Regions from separate parts of the Sphingomonas sp. LR60 genome, predicted to be linked through region 1. Evidence: riboswitches for the same ligand, from Rfam matches in the RefSeq annotation. Region 1 holds a riboswitch; the other holds the start of a gene.

Region 1 (7,339 bases):
CGGCTGGCTGCTGTTCGGGGTGCTGCCGAGCACGATGACCTGGGTGGGCGCGCCGGTGATCATCGCCAGCGGGCTGTTCATCGTGTGGCGCGAACAGCGGCTGGGCAAGCAGCAGACGGTGACGGCCGCGCCGGAGGATTGAACGGCCGTTCCTCCGCAGGCACGGCTCGACCGCCGCGTGGTCACACTCTCCGTTCGTGCTGAGCTTGTCGAAGCACGTGAAAGAGGCGGAGCGCTTGGAACACGCACTTCGACAAGCTCAGTGCGAACGGTGTTCAGGGCTCCGCGCTCCGTGCCTACTCCGCCGCTTCGGCCTGCACGACCGACGGCTTCCACGTCAGGATCGGCTTGCGCGCCGCGAGCGTCTCGTCGAGGCGTGCGCGAGGGGCGAAGTGCGGGGCGGTCTTGAGCGACGGGTCGCCTGCCTTGGCGCGTTCCGCTACCGAGCGCAGCGCGCCGATGAACTGGTCAAGCGCGGCGCGGCTCTCGGTTTCGGTCGGCTCGATCAGCATCGCACCATGAACGACCAGCGGGAAGTACATGGTCATCGGGTGGAAACCCTCGTCGATCAGCGCCTTGGCAGCGTCGATCGTCGAGAAGCCGGCCGCAAAGCCCTTATCCGAGAAGATCGCCTCGTGCATGCACGGCCCCGACGGCGCGAAGGGCGCGTCGAGCACGTCCTCCAGCGAGCGCAGCACGTAATTGGCGTTCAGCACCGCATCCTCGGCGACTTGGCGGAGCCCGTCCGCGCCGTGGCTGAGGATGTACGCCAGCGCGCGGGTGAACATGCCCATCTGGCCGTGGAAGGCGACCATCCGACCGAACGTATCGGGGTGGTCGTCGCCGGCGGTTTCCTCTTCAATGAGCTGGATGTGCCCATCGGCCATCCGCGCGGTGAACGGCAGCGGGCCGAACGGCGCGAGCGCCTCCGACAGCACGACCGGCCCCGAGCCCGGCCCGCCGCCGCCGTGCGGGGTCGAGAAGGTCTTGTGCAGGTTGATGTGCATCGCGTCGACGCCGAGATCGCCCGGCCGCACGCGCCCGACGATCGCGTTGAAGTTCGCGCCGTCGCAATAGACATAGCCGCCCGCGGCATGGACCGCGTCGCTGATCTCCTTGAGATCGCGCTCGAACAGCCCGCAGGTGTTCGGGTTGGTGATCATCACCGCCGCGACGTCCGGCCCCAGCCGCGCCTTCAGCGCCGCGGTATCGACGCGACCGTCGGCGGTGGCGGGGATGTCCTCGACCGTGAAGCCCGCGAAGGCCGCGGTCGCCGGGTTGGTGCCGTGTGCGCTCTCGGGGACCAGCACGACCTTGCGGTGCCCCTCGCCGCGCTTCTCCAGCGCCGCCTTGATGCAGAGGATGCCGCACAATTCGCCATGTGCGCCCGCCTTCGGGCTCATCGCGACACCGTACATACCGGTCAGCTTGATCAGCCACACCGCCAGTTCGTTGATGACGCCGAGCGCGCCCTGCACGGTATCGACCGGCTGGAGCGGGTGGACGTCGGCAAAGCCCGGCATCCGCGCGACCTTCTCGTTCAGGCGGGGATTGTGCTTCATCGTGCACGAGCCGAGCGGGAACAGCCCGAGGTCGATCGCGTAATTTTGCCGGCTGAGGCGGGTGTAGTGGCGCACCGTCTCCTGCTCCGACAGGCCGGGCAGGCCGATCGCGCTCTTGCGGGTCAGGTCGCCCAGCCGCGAACCCGCGACGTCGCCATTGGCGAAATCGACGCCGGTCGTCTCGGTCGAGCCGATCTCGAAGATCAGCGGCTCTTCGAGCATCAATGCCTTGTTGCCGGTGAAGGTCGGGGCCGCGCCCTCGCCCTTGACGGGTGCGGTCGGCTTCCAGCCGCTTGCGTTGATGCTCATGCCAGTGCCTCCTGAAGCGCGGTCGCCAGCGCCTCGATGTCCTCGTCGGTCGCGGTCTCGGTGACGGCGACGATCAGCCCGTTGGCGAGCGCATCCTCGCCCGGATAGAGCCGCCCGAGCGATACGCCCGCCAGCACGCCCTTGTCGGCCAGCGCACGCACGACCGGGCGCGCCTCCTGCCCGATGTCGATCGTGAATTCGTTGAAGAAGGTGTCGTTGACGACCTTCACGCCCGGCACCTTCGCCAGCCGGTCGGCGGCACGACACGCACCGGCGTGGTTGAGCGCTGCCAATTGCCGCAGACCCGCCTCGCCCAGCAGGGTCATGTGGATCGAAAAGGCCAGCGCACACAGCCCGGAGTTGGTGCAGATGTTGCTGGTCGCCTTCTCGCGGCGGATATGCTGCTCGCGGGTCGACAGTGTCAGCACAAAGCCGCGCCGCCCCTCGGCATCCACCGTCTGCCCGCACAACCGGCCCGGCATCTGGCGAACGTATTTTTCCTTGCAGCCGAACAGCCCGACATAGGGACCGCCGAACTGGAGGCCGACGCCGAGCGACTGGCCCTCACCGACAACGATATCGGCATCCATCTCGCCCGGGGAACGCAGCGCGCCCAGCGCCACAGGCTCGGTGACGACCGCGATCAGCAACGCCTTGTTCGCATGGCAGGCATCGGCCAGCGGGGTCAGATCGGCGATGCGGCCGAGGATATCCGGATATTGGACGACGACGCAGGAGGTGTCGTCGTCGATCTTGCCGATCAGCGCGTCGAGATCGGTCTCCGCCCCCAGCACCGGCAGCGTGGTGTCGAGCACGTCGCCGGTGTACTTCGCCATCGTCTTGGCGACCGAGACGTAATGCGGATGCAGCCCGCCCGAAAGGATCGCCTTGCCCCGCCGCGTGATCCGGCGTGCCATGCCGATCGCTTCCCAACACGCGGTCGAGCCGTCGTACATGCTGGCGTTCGCGACATCGGTGCCGAGCAGCGCGGCGACCTGCGTCTGGAACTCGAACAGCATCTGGAGCGTGCCCTGCGCGATCTCCGGCTGATATGGCGTATAGGCGGTCAGGAACTCGCCGCGCTGGATCAGGTGATCGACGCTGGCGGGGACGTGATGGCGATAGGCCCCGGCCCCCAGGAAGAACGGCACTTCGCCGGCGACCGTGTTCTGACGTGCGAGCGCCGACATGTGGCGCTCGACCGACAGCTCGCTGGCGTGCATCGGCAGGTCGTGGATCGGGCCATCGAGCCGCGCCGCTTCGGGAACGTCGGCGAACAGCTCGTCGATCGACGATGCGCCGATCATGGCCAGCATGTCGTGGCGGTCGGTGGGGGTAAGGGGCAGGTAGCGCATGGTCAAAAAACTCCCCCTCCCTGACAGGGAGGGGTCGGGGAGGGTCAGCGTCCGGGGGTACGGGATCGGCGTCGCACGGCACTGGCCGCATATGAGCACACCACCCACCCCCAACCCCCTCCCTTGAAAGGGAGGGGGCTTCTTGTCGTCAGAGCTTCGCGACGAAGGCCGCGTAGGCGGTTTCGTCCATCAGCGCGTCGAGCTCGGAGGCATCCGACAGCGTGATCTTGAAGAACCAGCCCTCGCCTTCGGGATCGCTGTTCACCAGCGCCGGCTCGTCGGTCAGCGCCGGATTGCCTTCCAGCACATTGCCGGAGACGGGCGAATAGACGTCCGACGCGGCCTTCACGCTCTCGACGACCGCGGCCTCGTCTCCCTTGCCGAGCGAACGGCCCGCATCGGGCACCTCGACGAACACGATGTCGCCCAGCTGGCTCTGCGCATAGTCGCTGATGCCGACCGTGCCGATGTCGCCATCGACATCGATCCACTCATGGTCCTCGGTGAAATAACGGCTCATCTTTACTTCACTCCTCGGAAGTAGCGGTGGGGAACGAACGGCATGGCGGTGACGGTGGCGCGATGCGCCTTGCCCCGCTGTGACAAGGTGACGACGGTGCCAGGGACGGCATCGGCGAGCGGGACATAGGCCATCGCGATCGGCGCGCCGACCGTGGGCGCGAAGCCGCCGCTGGTGACGCGGCCGACGACCGCGCTCGAGGCATCGACGACATCGGCGCCCTCGCGGACCGGTTGACGCCCATCGACCAGCAGGCCAACGCGCTTGGTGGCGGGGCCGTTCTCGCGCTCGGCGAGGATGCGCGCGGCACCGGGGAAATCACCGGCCTCGCGGCGGCGCTTGAACAGGGCGAAGCCGAGATCGGCCTGAACCGGCGTGATCGCGGGATCGAGGTCATGGCCGTAGAGCGGCAATCCCGCCTCCAGCCGCAGCGAGTCGCGTGCGCCGAGGCCGATCGGCTTGATCTCCGGCTGGGCGACCAGCGCATCGGCGAAGGCTTCGGCGGCCTCGGCGGGCACCGACATCTCGACGCCGTCCTCGCCGGTATAGCCCGAGCGGCTGACCCAGAGTTCATGGCCGTTCCACTCGAACGCGCCCGCCTGCATGAAGGTCAGCGCCGCGACGCCGGGCACCAGCCGCGCGACCGCCTCGACCGCCTTCGGGCCCTGCACCGCCAGCAGCGCATGATCTTCCATCATGTTGAGCGTCACGTCGTCGGGCAGATGCTCGATCATGTGCGCGACATCGTCATATTTGGTTGCGCCGTTGACGACCATGTAGATGCGATCCGCGGCTTGCGGCGTCAGCATCAGGTCGTCGAGCACCCCGCCCTCGTCATTGAGGAGCAGCGAGTAGCGCGCCTTGTTGAGCGGCGCATCGGTGATCGCTGCGGGCATCAAGGACTCCAGTGCGGTCGCAACGTTGTCGCCGGTGATCGACAGCTGGCCCATGTGGCTGACGTCGAACAGCCCGGCATTCTCGCGCGTCCAGAGGTGCTCGGCCATGATGCCTTCGTACTGGACGGGCATGTGATAGCCGGCGAACTCGACCATCCGGCCGCCCTTCGCACGATGCCAGGCGTCGAGCGGGAGCGTCAGGATTTCGAGCGGCTCGAAACCATCGTCTTCGGATTGAACGGGGGCGTCGCTCATCGTTCTCGGTCTTCCGTCACAAGAGGCCGGTCGCAGACGGAGCCTAAGCCCGCTGGCGATCCGAATGTCCCCCTCTGTCACGGAACCTGAGAGCTTTCCTCGGGCGCGCCGAGTTACCCCTTCGGTGGGCGTGCAGGCAAAAGCCCACATACCGCTTTCCAGAGTGTCGATCGGCCGGCGCGGTCCCTGCTGCCTGAGAGATTCCGGGGTGGTTGCTCCTTCGGCGGCGGCTGGTGACCTGGAAGGCCGGCCGCGCTCTCCCGCGCTGGCCCATGCCCCTTGCGCGGCATCGACTGCATTGCCGTCTACGCCCGCCGGAGCGGGAGTCAATCGCTCAGTGGAGCCGTTACGCGCGGGGCACGTTCATCGTGCAGGAGAAGGAGATCGCCAATGGACACTGCCACCTCCCCGGTCGTGGAGCGGATCGCACGGGTATTGGCCGCGCAGCACCTGAGCGCCAATGGTCACGGTACCGTCGAGTCGCCCAGCGCGCTGGTCGATGCGCAATGGAAGGATCACCGCGACGATGCGATCGCGGTGCTGCACACGATGCGTGCGCCAAGCCTGGCAATGGCGGCGGCGGGCGATGTCGCGGTATGGGAGCGGATGGTGCTGGCGGCGATCGCGGAGGCGAAGCCGGGCATCGTCATGTAGCGACGCGGCGGTCCACGGCCCAGGACACGGCCAGCACCGCCAGCCCGGCCACCGCGAGCGCTGCCCCGACCGGACCCGTCGACGTCCAGCCCCAACCGGCGGCGATCGCCATTCCGCCCAGCCACGGCCCCAGCGCATTGGCGGTGTTGAAGGCCGAATGGTTCAGGGCGGCCGCAAGCGCCTGCGCATCGCCCGCCACGTCCATCAGCCGGGTCTGGAGCACGGTGCCGAGCGATCCGCCGATCCCGATCGCCACCATCGCCACCAGCACGGTCGCGAAATGTTGCGCCGCCAACGGCCAGAGCAGCAGCGCGGCGATGCTCCACAACAGCACGACGGCCGCGGTCGGCAGCAACGCGCGGTCGGCAAATTTCGGAACGATCAGATTTCCAGCGGTCATGCCGACGCCGAAGGCCGCCAGCGCGAACGGCACCATGCGCGGGCCGACGTGCGTCACATCGGCCATCGTGTCCGCCAGATAGGTGTAGACCGCAAACAGCCCCCCGAAGCCGATCGCGCCGATCCCGAGCGTCAGCCACACCTGCGGCCGCTTGAGCGCCCGCAGTTCCGATAGCGGACTTGCCTGCGGATCGCCGCGGTCGCGCGGCGCGAAGAAGGCGACCAGCCCGGCGGTGAGTGCCGCCAGCCCCGCGACGACGATGAAGCACGACCGCCAGCCGAGCAATTGCCCCATGAAATTGGCCAGCGGCACACCGACGATCGTCGCGACCGTCAGCCCCAGCATGACGCGCGCTACCGCCTGCGTCCGCTTGCCCGCATCGACGAGCGACGCCGCGACGAGCATCGCGATGCCGAAATACGCACCGTGCGGAAGCCCGGCCATGAAGCGGAACAGCATCATCCAGCCATAGGTGGGCGCGAGTGCCGACAGGCCATTGCCGAGCGCGAACAAGGTCATGAGCGCGATCAGCAGATGCCGCCGCGCCATCCGCGCGCCGAGTACCGCGAGCAACGGCGCCCCGACCACCACTCCCAATGCATAAGCGCTGATGACATGCCCCGCGGTCGGGGCGTCGACACCGAGATCGCGCGCCATGTCGGGCAGCAGGCTCATCGTCGCGAATTCGGTCGTGCCGATCGCGAACCCGCCGACCGCGAGCGACAAATGGATCAAGCCGACGGGTGCATTGCGCACGTCGGCGATGGCGGTGGCCATGCGAATTCCCCGTTTTCGACTTTTCTGGTGAACCGCATAGCTGGCGATGCTGCGGTGCAGCGTCAAGTGCTGCGATCGTTTGAGAAGGCCGCGATCGTTCCTGTGTAGGCAGGAGCTTATGTCCGTTAGTGGAGGCGCTGAGCGTTTGACACACAAGGCTCGGCGAATGTGTCAGCCTCTGTGCGACACTCGACAGACATGGGCCCCTGCCTGCGCAGGGGCGACGATGCGGTGGGACAGTCACCTGCACCACTATCGTCATCCAAGACTTGATCCGGAATCCCGCTTCTTCTGCTAGCAAGCAGGCTTGCGACGGTTCACGCCGCCGGCGTCAGCCGCAGCAACCGCCCCTGCGAGTCGCCACCGTCCTCCAGCACGTAGATCGCGCCGTCCGGCCCCTGCTCGACCTCGCGGATCCGCGCGCCCATCGACCATTGGTCGCCCTTGCTCGCGTTCGTTCCGTTGAGGTCGACGCGCACCAGCGACTGCGACGACAACCCGCCGATGAACGCATCGCCCTTAAATTGCGGGAACAGATCCCCCGAATAGATCATCAGCCCGCCGGGCGAGATCACCGGATTCCACCACACCTTGGGCGCTTCATAGCCGTC
Region 2 (7,339 bases), 880 kb from region 1:
CCCGCTCGCTTCCTGATCGCCGCGTCCCATTTCGTCCCAGTCGACCGCCAGTCCGGGATCGGTCAGCCGCCAGCGCACGGCGAGGCCGGTGCTGCCCTCTTCACCGCCCTGCCAGCACAGCGCGCCATATTTCACCGAATTGGTCGCCCATTCGTGGAGGATCAGCGCCAGCGACGACAGGCATTGGCGGTTGAGGGTGACGGTCGGCCCCTCGACCACGATGTGCGAATGGTCGCGATACGGCGCGAGCGTCGCCTCGACCAGTTCGTGCAGCCCGATCGCCTGCGGCTGCCCGGCGGGCGAGGCGAGCGAATGCGCCGCGCCCAGCGCCGCGATGCGATGCCGAAGATCGCTCGAGAAGGAGCGTACCTCGTCATGGTTGCGCGCCGCGACCGTGATCATCCCCGCGATCACCGCGAACAGGTTCTTCACGCGATGGTTCATCTCGCGCAGCATCAGCTCGCGCGTTTCCGCCAGCGCGTAATCCGGCGTGACGTCGATCGACACGCCCAGCAGCCGCGGCGGGTTGCTGCCCGCGATCACGCGGCCGAACCCCTTCACCCAGCGCGTCTCGCCATCGGTCGGGCGCAGCCGGAACGTCGCCTCATAGTCGCCGTTGCGCTCGACGGCTTGCCGCAGCGCGGTTTCTACCGCGCCACGGTCGTCGGGGTGGATCCGGTCGAGCAATGGGTCGACGCGCTCCGCGTCCGCGCCGGCGACACCGAACAATTGCCGCTCGACCGCGTCGAGCACCGCCTCTCCGGTTTCGAGGCAATATTCCCACACGCCGATCCCGGCCGCCTTGATCGCGAGGTCGAGCCGCTCGCGTTCCGCGGCGAGCTGCCGTTCGAGCGACAGCGCCTCGGTGATGTCGGTCAGCACCAGCGTCGTGCCATCGACCGCGCCGGTCTGGGTGCGATACGGCAGCACGCGCAGCGACAGCACGCGCTCGCCGTCCTTGGTCGTCACGCGCCGCTGCGTCGCGGGGGCGCCGGCCGCCACCGCGCGCGCATCTTCCATATATTCGCTGCCGCGCAGCCGGCTCGCGACGTCGCTCAGCGGACGTCCGCGGTCGGCGGGCTGCAGCGGGAAGATCGACACCGCCGCCTCGGTATAGGTTCGCACGTTCAGCCGGGCGTCGAGCACCACCACCGCCAATTCAGTCGACTGGTGGAAATTGCGCAGGTCGGACAGCGCGACCGTCAATTGTTCGACCTTGCTCTTCAGCTCGTCGTTGACGGTCGACAATTCCTCGTTCGTCGATTGAAGCTCCTCGTTCATCGACATCATTTCTTCATTGGAGCTTTTCAGCTCCTCGTTCGCGGTCTCCAGTTCCTCGATCGCCGAGCGCAGCCGATGCCGCGTCAGCCGCAACTCGTCCTCGATCGCCTCCAGATGGTCGCCGCCCGCGGAAAGATCGGTCAGCTCATTCTGATCGGACGGCCGGAACGCACCACTGTCGCGGAACACGAACAACAAAGTGCCGTCGCCAAGCGGGTCGCAGATCACCTCGACCGGCTGGATGCCGTAATCGGTTTCGACGTCCACATCGCGCGCCACCACGCGCCGCCGCTCGTCGCGCGCCTGCCGGAGCAGCGGACCGATCACGGTGCGCAAGCCGGCACGCGCCAGATTGATCGCGCTGCTCCCGCCGGTGCGCGTCACCGGAAACTCGAGATAGCGGCTCAGCTTGCCATAGGCGGCGATGATGCCGCCGTCCTGATCGACGATCAGGCTGGCCGGTGCGTAGCGATCCACGATCCGGCGGACCGCGACGCTCTCCGCGGTCAGCGACGCGGAGTCGCCGCGGCTCTCGCGCTCCCGCCGCGGACCGATCGCGCGCGCACTGCCGGGCAGGTCGATCGGATAGCTCGGCGCGCCCGGCGCGCGTTCGAACAGACGCGCGTGCTGGTCCACCACGGTGAACAGATGTTCGAACCGCCCGATGCTCTCCGACGGTCCCAGGAACAGGAACCCACCGGGACGCAGCGTGTAATGGAACAGCGGCATCACCGATTGCTGCAATCGGTCGTCGAAATAGATCAGCAGGTTGCGGCACGACACCAGATCGACGCGCGAGAAGGGCGGGTCCTTGACCAGGCTGTGGCTCGAAAAGCGGATCATGTCGCGGATCTGGCCCGTGATCGTGAACCGCTCGGCATGGGGAACGGTGTAACGCTCCCGCAATTCGGGGGGCAGATCAGCCAACGCCGCCGCGGGATAGCTACCCTCGCGCGCGATCGCCAGCATCTGCTCGTCGATGTCGGTCGCGAAGATCTGCACCGCCAACGGCACGTCGGCCTTGCGCGCCGCCTCCGCGAACAGCATCGCGATCGTATAGGCTTCCTCGCCGCTCGAGCAGCCGGGCACCCAGACGCGCAGATCGTCATGGTTGGTGCGCCCGATCAGCAACGGCTCGATCACCTGCTTGCGCAGCGTCTCGAACGCATGGGCATCACGGAAAAAGCGCGTGACGTTGATGAGCAGATCGCGGAACAGCGCCGAGCATTCGGCTGAATCGCCGCGCACCCGCGCCAGATAGTCTCGCCCGTTGTTGATCCCCAGCACGTGCATCCGCCGCTCGACACGGCGGATCAGCGTCGAGCGCTTGTAGCCCGAGAAATCGTGACCCACCGCGGTGCGCAGCACGCGGCACAGATCGTCGACATGATCCGCGACGACCCCGGCCTCCATCTCGCCCGGATCGATATTGCGACGCTGGAAGAACGCCTGCAGGCATTTCAGGATCTCGCCCGGCGCCTTGATGAAGTCGATCAGCCCGGTGCCGACCGCCGACAGCGGCATCCCGTCGTAGCGGGCGCTCTCCGGCTGCTGGACGACACCGACGCCACCGTTTTCCTTGATCGCGCGCAGCCCGGTGGTGCCGTCGGCGCCGGTGCCCGACAGGATCACGCACGCGGCATTCGCTTGCTGGTCGCCCGCCAGCGACTGGAAGAAATCGTCGATCGGCCGCCGCATCCCGCGCGGTTGCGCGAAGTCGGTCAGTTCCAGCACGCCGTTGCGGATCGCCAGCCCGCGCCCGGGCGGGATGATATAGACGGTATCGGCCTCGATCCGCTCGCCGCCGCCGCTCTGCAACACGCGCAAACTGGTCGCGCGGTCCAGCAATTCCGCCAACATGCTCTCGTGATTGGGGTCGAGGTGCTGGACTACCACGAACGCCAGCCCGGTCGGACGTTGCGCGGGGGCGAGCATCTCGCGCAACGCCTCCAGCCCGCCCGCCGACGCGCCGATTCCGACCACCGGCACGCCTTGTCCGGCCTCGGGAGACGCCCGGTCGGACGCCCCGTCGTTAGGCACTTTCCTCGGACTCCAGTGCGGCCAGCATCATCTTGGCCTGCGCCACCGTCGCCGCGCTGTTGGCGATCGTCAGCAACGTCCCCTCGACGACAATCCCGGCCTCGCTCGCGATCGGGGTCATCCGCCGCAGCGTCTGCCCGAGTTCCTGATCGTAATCGCTCAGCAGATCGGGCTGCGAACGGCTGACGTCGAATTGCGACGCGAAGATATAGCTGGGCTTGCCGCCCATCGAGCGCAGCCTCGACATATACAGCAGGTTGACGAACGGCGTCCCGTCCTTGCGGAAGTTGACGATCAGCGTGCGGACATTCTCCTGCGCCGGATTGCCGAGGAACTCGCGCAACCGCGCGCGCGGCTCCTCGTTGGCGGCCGTTTTCTGGAGCAAGCGGCAATTCCGCCCGATCAATTCATCGGGGTCGTAGCCGGTCAGCGCGAAGAACCGGTCGCTGACCGCCAGCAGATGATTGTCGCCCTCCGCCGACGCGATCGCAAGCGCGACCCGCGACGGGCGCAGATAATCGAGCAAGGCGGCAGGCAGGTCGGGATTCACGTGCAGCTCCGGTCCGGTTCGGTGGCCTTACCCGAACAGGACCGCGCACGGGTCGTGATCGCATTCGGGTCCTTAAACACGGATTAGGCATGAAGTCGCCCCGACTACAACCGTCTTCGCCTAACTCACTGACCCGTAAACGACCAGTTAACCACGTCCGCGCGACTCCGTACCGATCAGCATTCGACGACGTTCACAGCGAGTCCGCCGAGGCTGGTTTCCTTATACTGCGTGCGCATGTCCTCGCCGGTCTGGCGCATCGTTTCGATCACCGCGTCGAGGCTGACGACATGGCTGCCGTCGCCGCGCAGCGCCAGATAGGCGGCGTTGATCGCCTTGACCGCGCCCATCGTATTGCGCTCGATACACGGGATCTGCACCAGCCCGCCGATCGGGTCGCAGGTGAGCCCCAGGTTATGCTCCATCCCGATCTCGGCGGCATTCTCGATCTGGCGGTTGCTGCCCCCCAGCACCGCCGCCAGTGCACCGGCGGCCATCGAACAGGCGACGCCGACCTCGCCCTGACACCCCATCTCGGCCGCCGAGATCGACGCACGCTTCTTGTAGAGCATCCCGATCGCCGCCGCGGTGTAGAGGAAGCAGCGCACGCCCTGCTGCCGCACCGGCGCGGGCTTGGTCTGCGCGACCAACGTCTCGTAGAAGCGCAGCACCGCCGGCAGCACCCCCGCGGCGCCATTGGTCGGTGCGGTAACGACGCGTCCGCCCGCGGCATTCTCCTCGTTGACCGCCAACGCCCACAGGCTGACCCATTCGAACACTTCCGCCGGGTTTCGACCCGGCGTGTTGCCGGTCAGCGCCTGCTCCAGCGCACGCGCGCGCCGTCGCACCTTCAACCCGCCCGGCAGCAGCCCGTCCTGCGCGATCCCGCGATCGATACAGGCGTTCATCGCCGCGTGCACCGCGTCGAGGAACGCGTCCGCCTCCGCGCCGCTGCGCCACGCTTCCTCGTTGGCGCGCACCAGTTGCGCGATCGTCAGCCCCGTCGCATCGCCTAGCGCCAGCAACTCGGCGCTCGACGAGAACGGGTGGCGCACCGCGACATTCTCCGCCGCGACCGGCGCGCCCTTGCGCAGGATCGCGCCGCCGCCGATCGAGAAATAGGTCTCGGCATAGCCGGTCCCGTCCGCCAGCCGCGCGGTGAAGCTGATGCCGTTGGGATGTTCGGGCAGGAAGTCGCGCGGGTGGAAGACGAGGTCCGCCGCCTCCGCGAACGGGATCGTGCGCTCCCCCGCCAGCCGCAATCGCGAGGTCTCGCGGATCGTCTCCAGCACCGCGGGCGCTTCATCGGGATCGACGCGCTCGGGCTCCCACCCCGCCAGTCCGAGGATCGCCGCCGTGTCGGTTGCATGGCCGCGCCCGGTCAGCGCCAGCGAGCCGTACAGGTCGCAGCGGACGCCGACCACGTCCTGCTCCAGCCCGATCGCGCGCTGCGCGAAGTCGAACGCCGCGCGCATCGGCCCGACGGTATGCGAGCTGGACGGCCCGATGCCGATCGTGAACAATTCGGCCACGCTGATCGGGCGCGTCGCGCAGCGATCGAGCGGCTGGTGGGTCGTGTCGACGTGCATGTGCTCTCCCCGGTCGCCGCAGCGACGTCGCCATGCCCCATCTGTCCGTTGCGCCTGAGATCGCTATCCCGTCGGCGGACGCGAGGAAAAGTCCCGCGCCTCTCTCCAGATGTCCGTCGTCGATCTGGTCCTTCTGCCTGAGAGTTTCCGGGGCGGTTGCTCCTTCGGCGCCGGGCGTCACCCGGTCTCTCCCAAATCGACACGCTCGGTATCGGGGAGCATCGGGGGCCGGTCAAGCGCCCCTCGACGCCGCGGGTCGGGATCATTATATACCGGGCGTTATGGAATCGATCATCACCGCCGACGCCCCTGCTCCTACCCGTGGGCGTCCGCGCGAATTCTGCCCCGACGCCGCGCTCACCGCGGCGCTCGGCGTGTTCTGGGCAAAGGGCTATGACGGCGCGTCGATGGCGGATCTGACCGCCGCGATGGGCATCACCAAGCCCAGCCTCTACGCCGCGTTCGGCAACAAGGAACAGCTCTTCCACCAGGCGCTCGACCGCTACGAGGCGGAAAAGCTGGCCTATACCCGCGAAGCGCTGAAGCAGCTGACCGCCCGCGGGGTGGCGGAGCATTTCATGCGCGGCGCGGTCGCGGCACAGACCAGCACGTGCGATCCCAAGGGCTGCATGGGCGTGATCAGCGCCACCGCCTGCGGTGCGGAAGGCGATTCGATCAAGGCGCACATCATGGAGCGCCGACAATCCTCGAACGCCGCGCTGGTCGCGCGCTTCGAACAGGCGCGGCAGGACGGCGACCTTCCCCACGACCTCGATCCGCAGGGGCTCGCTTTCTACCTCTACGCGATCCTGCAGGGGATGGCGGTGCTCGCCACCTCCGGCGCGACGCGCGACGACCTCGACGGCGTGGTGACGATTGCGCTGTCGATGTGGCCGACTTCCTGAGAAAAAATAAATTACCGATCGGTACACAAAGCCGTTGACGGGCGTTCGGACGGTTTATATACCACACGGTATGGAATGAGGAGCCGGCAGGTTCCTCCCCACCGCAGGAGCCGCCACATGGTTTCTCGTCATTTCGTACGTACCGGCGCGTCCTGACGGGCGCGACCCGCTTGCTCTTTCACTGCCACCTGCCAGCGCTTCCACCCGTCGTCTGCGACGTCGGGAACGGCTGCGCCCGTCCGTTTCCAAGGAGTTCGCCCATGGCCTATCTGATGCTCGACGACGATCGCTCGGTTGTCACCACCGCCCCGCTGCCCGCCACGATCGTCACGCCCTGCGCCGATCCGCTGCCCACCGACGAGCCGGCGCGGCTCAGCGCCCTCGAATGGTCGATCGTCGCACTGGCGCGCAAGGATCGCGTGTCGTCGCTCGACCGGCCCGGCCGCATCGCAACCGCGCTGGCGGTGCTCTTCAAGCCGCCGCACAACCGGATGCTCGCCGACGAACGGCTCGAGGCACTGCGCCGCATCGCGGTGCTCGGCTGGCACTATGGCTACACGATACCCACCGAGGAGCTGAAGCGCTTCCTCCGCGCCGGTTTCTCGCCTGCGCAATACGAGCTGATGATGGACAGCATCGGCGTCGCCAAGCTGCGCACCGCGCATCGTTGACGCAATAAGCCCCTCCCCTCGGGGGAGGGGTTGGGGTGGGGAGTTCCTCATTCCCCGTTCGCCCTGAGCTTGTCGAAGGGCGTGTTCCGGACGCACGTGCTTCGACAAGCTCAGCACGAACGGCAGCTTGCTTACCCGATTAACAACCGCACCCCCAGCGCCGCGACCAGCGCCGGCGGCATCGTCACCGCCCCCACCTTCAGGAACCGCCAGAACCCGACATCCTCGCCCTCGCGCCGGATCGCCTGCAACCACAGGATCGTCGCGAGGCTCCCGGTGATCGACAGGTTTGGCCCCAGATCG

The links. Region 1 has a riboswitch for glycine ahead of gcvT (glycine cleavage system aminomethyltransferase GcvT). Riboswitches for the same ligand answer to the same signal wherever they lie in the genome.
Region 2: linked by a shared signal. The riboswitch ahead of QP166_RS02665 (L-serine ammonia-lyase) and the one ahead of gcvT (glycine cleavage system aminomethyltransferase GcvT) in region 1 are both predicted to bind glycine.

What each region holds. Positions count from the first base shown of each region.
Region 1 covers NZ_JASPFK010000001.1:1,438,437-1,445,775, reverse strand. Annotated here, with positions in the region: gene QP166_RS06600 (DMT family transporter) at 1-142, shown strand, start outside; gene gcvPB (aminomethyl-transferring glycine dehydrogenase subunit GcvPB) at 297-1,871, opposite strand; gene gcvPA (aminomethyl-transferring glycine dehydrogenase subunit GcvPA) at 1,868-3,226, opposite strand; gene gcvH (glycine cleavage system protein GcvH) at 3,375-3,746, opposite strand; gene gcvT (glycine cleavage system aminomethyltransferase GcvT) at 3,749-4,897, opposite strand; glycine riboswitch at 4,962-5,067, opposite strand; glycine riboswitch at 5,068-5,170, opposite strand; gene QP166_RS06575 (hypothetical protein) at 5,288-5,551, shown strand; gene QP166_RS06570 (MFS transporter) at 5,544-6,728, opposite strand; gene QP166_RS06565 (PQQ-dependent sugar dehydrogenase) at 7,046-7,339, opposite strand, start outside.
Region 2 covers NZ_JASPFK010000001.1:560,662-568,000, reverse strand. Annotated here, with positions in the region: gene QP166_RS02675 (CheR family methyltransferase) at 1-3,321, opposite strand, end outside; gene QP166_RS02670 (PAS domain-containing protein) at 3,314-3,871, opposite strand; gene QP166_RS02665 (L-serine ammonia-lyase) at 4,048-5,460, opposite strand; glycine riboswitch at 5,576-5,664, opposite strand; gene QP166_RS02660 (TetR/AcrR family transcriptional regulator) at 5,742-6,365, shown strand; gene QP166_RS02655 (hypothetical protein) at 6,626-7,036, shown strand; gene QP166_RS02650 (arsenic transporter) at 7,168-7,339, opposite strand, start outside.